Regions from separate parts of the Variovorax sp. GW821-FHT09D07 genome, predicted to be linked through region 2. Evidence: riboswitches for the same ligand, from Rfam matches in the RefSeq annotation. Region 2 holds a riboswitch; the other holds the start of a gene.
The links. A riboswitch is a leader RNA that binds a small molecule or an ion and turns the genes downstream of it on or off. The one in region 2 is predicted to bind glycine.

Region 1 (2,193 bases), on a different contig from region 2:
TTCTTGCCGGCCAGTGCGTTGACGATCATCAGCGGGATCAGCTTCTCGGGGAAGTGGAACGGGCCGTAGTTGTTCGAGCAGTTGGTGGTGACCACCGGCAGGCCGTAGGTGTGGTGCCAGGCGCGCACGAGGTGGTCGCTGGCGGCCTTGCTGGCCGAGTACGGGCTGTTGGGCTCGTACTTGTTCTCTTCGGTGAAGGCCGGGTCGGTCTTGGAGAGCGAGCCGTAGACCTCGTCGGTCGACACGTGCAGGAAGCGGAAGGCCGCCTTCTGGTCGGCCGGCAGGGCGTTCCAGTAGCCGCGCACCGATTCGAGCAGGCGGAAGGTGCCGAGCACATTGGTCTGCACGAAGTCTTCCGGGCCGTGGATCGAACGATCCACATGCGATTCCGCGGCAAAGTTCACGACGGCACGGGGTTTGTGCTCGGCCAGCAGGCGGTCGAGCAGTGCGCTGTCGCCGATGTCGCCCTGCACGAAGACGTGGTTCGCGTTGCCCTTGAGCGACGCCAAGGTCTCGAGGTTGCCCGCGTAGGTCAGCTTGTCGAGGTTCACGACGGGCTCGTTGCCCTGCGCGATCCAGTCGAGTACGAAATTGGCGCCAATGAAGCCTGCGCCGCCGGTAACCAGGATCATGAGGTCCCCACCTGTAGAAAAAAGTTTGCTTTACCAAAAATCAACATTCAATTATCCCATCGGTGTGAAGTGCCGATGTACAGGGCTTGGCCGGCTTGCGGGGCCCACCTACAATCGCCAACAATTGCAGGAGAGCGGGCCTCCACGGAGGCCCTACCGAAGGCGCAAACTCCCATAAACGCTCAGGTCGGCCCGACGAAATTCCAGGCAACGCCACGGAACTTCGGCAAGGGGTCAGTACTGCACTCATCGATACAGCCGTCTGGAGAGCCGCCACGCCATGTGGCGCACCGAAGGAGCAAACCCGCTGCGGGTGCAGCAGGGTGAATCTCTCAGGTACCGAGGACAGGGGGAGCGGCAACTTGGACATCGGTCGTCCGGTTGCTTGCTATTTTTTCAATAGCACTCCACGCCCGCCGTTCAAGCGCTGCAAACTCAAAGGTACTTGCAATGCGTGTGATCGTTCTTGGCGCCGGCCTGCTCGGCGTGACTTCGGCCTACTACCTCCAGCAACTCGGCCACGAGGTGACCGTGATCGACCGGCAGGCCACCCCGGCTGCCGAAACCAGCTTCGCCAACGGCGGCCAGATCTCGGTCAGCCATGCCGAGCCGTGGGCCAATCCGAGCGCGCCGCTGAAGGTGCTGCAATGGCTCGGCAAGGAAGATGCGCCGCTGCTGTTTCGCATCCGCGCCGACATGCGCCAGTGGCTCTGGGGCCTGCAGTTCTTGCGCGAGTGCACTCCCGCGCGCACCCGCCACAACATCGAACAGATCGTGCGTCTCGGTACATACAGCCGGGAAATGTTGCAGCAATTGCGTCGAGACACCGGCCTGAACTATGACCAGCGCACGCAAGGCATCCTGCACTTCTACACAACGCAAAAAGAATTCGACGGCGCCCTCGCGCCCGCCGAGCAGATGCGTGCCCTGGGCTGCGAGCGGCTGGTCATCTCCGCCGACGAGGCCATCAAGATCGAACCCGCCCTCGCCCACATCCGCCCGCAACTCGCCGGCGCCACCTACACCGCCGAAGACGAGTCGGGCGACGCCAACCGCTTCGCGCGCGAGCTCGTGAAGCTGGCCGAGGCGGCCGGCGTGAAGTTCCTCATGAGCCACACGGTGACCGCGCTGCGCGAAGCCGGCGGCAGCATCGACCACGTCGAGGCGACCGACAACGAAGGCCGTTTCCAGCGCATCCGCGGCGATGCCTTCGTGCTCGCGATGGGTTCGCTGAGTCCGTTGTACGCCGCGCCGCTGGGCATCCGCCTGCCGATCTACCCCGCCAAGGGCTACTCGGTGACGCTCCCCGTCAAGGACGCATCGAAGGCACACCAGGTCTCGCTGACCGACGACGAATACAAGCTGGTGTTCTCGCGCTACACCTCCGAGTCGGGCGACCGCCTGCGCATCGCCGGCACGGCCGAGCTCAACGGCTACGACCGCGACCTGAACCGCGTGCGCTGCGAAGCCATCGTGCGGCGCGTCGAAGAACTCTTCCCCGGCGCCGGCGACACCGAGCGCGCGCAGTTCTGGACCGGCCTGCGCCCGGCCACGCCGAGCA
Region 2 (2,193 bases):
CGAGCGACTGCAGCAGCGTGCCGTCGCGCACCGGAATGCGTTCGAGTGCCACGAGGCCGACGCGCTTGCGCGTGAGCGTCTTGTGGTCGGTGTGGCCGGCCGCGCCCGAGGCGACGGCGGCCAGCTGGGCCAGCACCTTGGCCGCGCCCGGAAAACCGCCTTCGCGCGCACCGCCGGCGCGGCGCACCTTCTGGATCGCCCAGTTGAGCGAGGCTTCGACCGGGGTGGTGGTGGTGTCGATGTCGTTGCCGTACAGGCACAGGCCGGCTTCGAGCCGCAGCGAGTTGCGCGCGCCCAGGCCGACGGGCTTCACCTCGGGCTGCGCGAGCAGCAGGCGGGCGAGGGCGTCGGCATCCTTGGCGGCCACCGAGATCTCGAAGCCGTCTTCGCCGGTGTAGCCGCTGCGGGTGACGAAGGCCGCGATGCCGCCGATCTGCACCGCGCCGCCGGTCATGAACACGAAGCGCTCGATGCCGGGCGACAGGCGCGCCAGCGTGGCCGCGGCCTGCGGGCCTTGCAGTGCGAGCAGGGCGTGGTCGGGCAGGGGCTGCACCTGGCAGCGCGCGCCGATCCTGGCCTGGATGTGGGCGATGTCGGCCACCTTGCAGGCGCCGTTCACGATCACGAAGAGCGAGCCATTGCCTTCGTTGAAGAACATCAGGTCGTCGAGGATGCCGCCCTCGTCGTTCAGCAGCAGGCCGTAGCGCTGCTTGCCGGCGGGCAGATCGACCACGTCGACGGGCATCAGGGTTTCGAACGCGGCGGCGGCATCGGGGCCGACCAGGCGCAGCTGGCCCATGTGCGAGATGTCGAACAGGCCGGCCGCATCGCGCGTGTGCTTGTGCTCGGCCATGAGGCCGGCGGGGTACTGCACGGGCATGGAATAGCCGGCGAAGGGCACCATGCGGGCGCCGAGCTCCACGTGCAGGTCGTACAGCGGGGTCTTGAGAAGTTGGGCGTCAGAAGCGGAGGAAGCGGCCACGGGGCACTCCAAAGGGGCAGTCGAAATCCATGGCTGCAACGCCACGGGCCACCCCTGCTGTCCGCTTTACCTGAGAGATTCGCCCCACGATCGGGGTTTGCTCCTTCGGTGGGCCGTGTGCAATGCCACGGCCTCTCTCCAGCAAGGAAACGCCGGTGGTTGCCGGCGTCTTGTCAGTCCTTTTGCCTGAGCGTTCGGGGAACCCCTGCGCCTTCGGCGGCCCCGTCGCGCGGGGCTCTCTCCTGACCCGGCGAGTGTAGTGGATCGCGGGGCCGGGGCTGGCGGCTCAGTGCACGGTTTCCGCCGGCGGCAGCAGCTTGTCGATGCGCTCGCGCAGCGAGTCGGCGCGCTCGGGGCCGGCGGCTTTCTCGATCTCGGAGAGCATCAGCGCGGCGATGGTCAGCATGGCCTCGCGGTCGCGCGCCTCGCGCAGGGCGTCGCGCATCTGGTTGGCGAAGCGCGGGTCGCGGCGCACGAACATGCGTTCGCAGATGTCGAACAGGAACATGCGCGTGGTGGCCAGCGAGCGCTTGCCGTCGAAGCTGTCGGCCGAGGTGGCGACCTGGATCGGCTCGGCGGCGGGGACGGGCGTGGGGGCCGGTGCGGGAGGCGGCGCGACCGGGCGCGCGACCTGCAGGTAGCCGCGCTGCATCAGCCCCTGGATCGCCTGCTCGGCCTCGACGCGGCTGGGGAACAGCGGGCTGAAGTCGGTCAGCGAGCGCCGGCCGTCGGCCATGAGCAGCAGGGCGCGCTCACGCTGGCTGAGCGTGCGCTGCCCGGTCTGGAGTTCGTCGCGTGCCTTCTCGGTCTTGGTGGGGAACATGGCGGCCACTGCTTTCGGAGGTCGAAGGCTGCAGCATCGTTGCAAGTGGTGACATCTTCGTGAACCATTTGCCTTACAGGGACAAGGCGGCGCGCGTCAGTTGCCCGCGCTCTCCTTGCGGATCAGCCAGCGCGGGCCCACGCGCTGCAGCTCGAGCGTCTTGCGGTCGGTCTCGGTGAGCGCGTCGGCGCTGTAGACCTGCCGGAACTGCGCGCTGGCTGACGTGCCCTGGACGCTGATCACCAGCCCCTCGATGCCCACGCTGATGCGCGACTTGCCCGTGATGCGGGCGCGCCGGTCGGCCTCCCAGCGCTCGCGGGTCTGGCCGCGCGCGGGGGTGAAGTCGCTCGCGTAGGCGGCGAGGTAGCGCTCCACGTCGCGCGCGGAC

Region 1: another riboswitch for glycine. It lies ahead of AC07OX_RS14045 (D-amino acid dehydrogenase); the one in region 2 lies ahead of gcvT (glycine cleavage system aminomethyltransferase GcvT).

Annotation. Positions count from the first base shown of each region.
Region 1 is NZ_JBWKOY010000003.1:564,335-566,527, reverse strand. It holds gene rfbB (dTDP-glucose 4,6-dehydratase) at 1-632, opposite strand, end outside; glycine riboswitch at 750-840, shown strand; glycine riboswitch at 885-991, shown strand; gene AC07OX_RS14045 (D-amino acid dehydrogenase) at 1,083-2,193, shown strand, end outside.
Region 2 is NZ_JBWKOY010000008.1:227,261-229,453, forward strand. It holds gene gcvT (glycine cleavage system aminomethyltransferase GcvT) at 1-982, opposite strand, end outside; glycine riboswitch at 1,030-1,134, opposite strand; glycine riboswitch at 1,147-1,237, opposite strand; gene AC07OX_RS25375 (hypothetical protein) at 1,269-1,805, opposite strand; gene AC07OX_RS25380 (L,D-transpeptidase Cds6 family protein) at 1,902-2,193, opposite strand, start outside.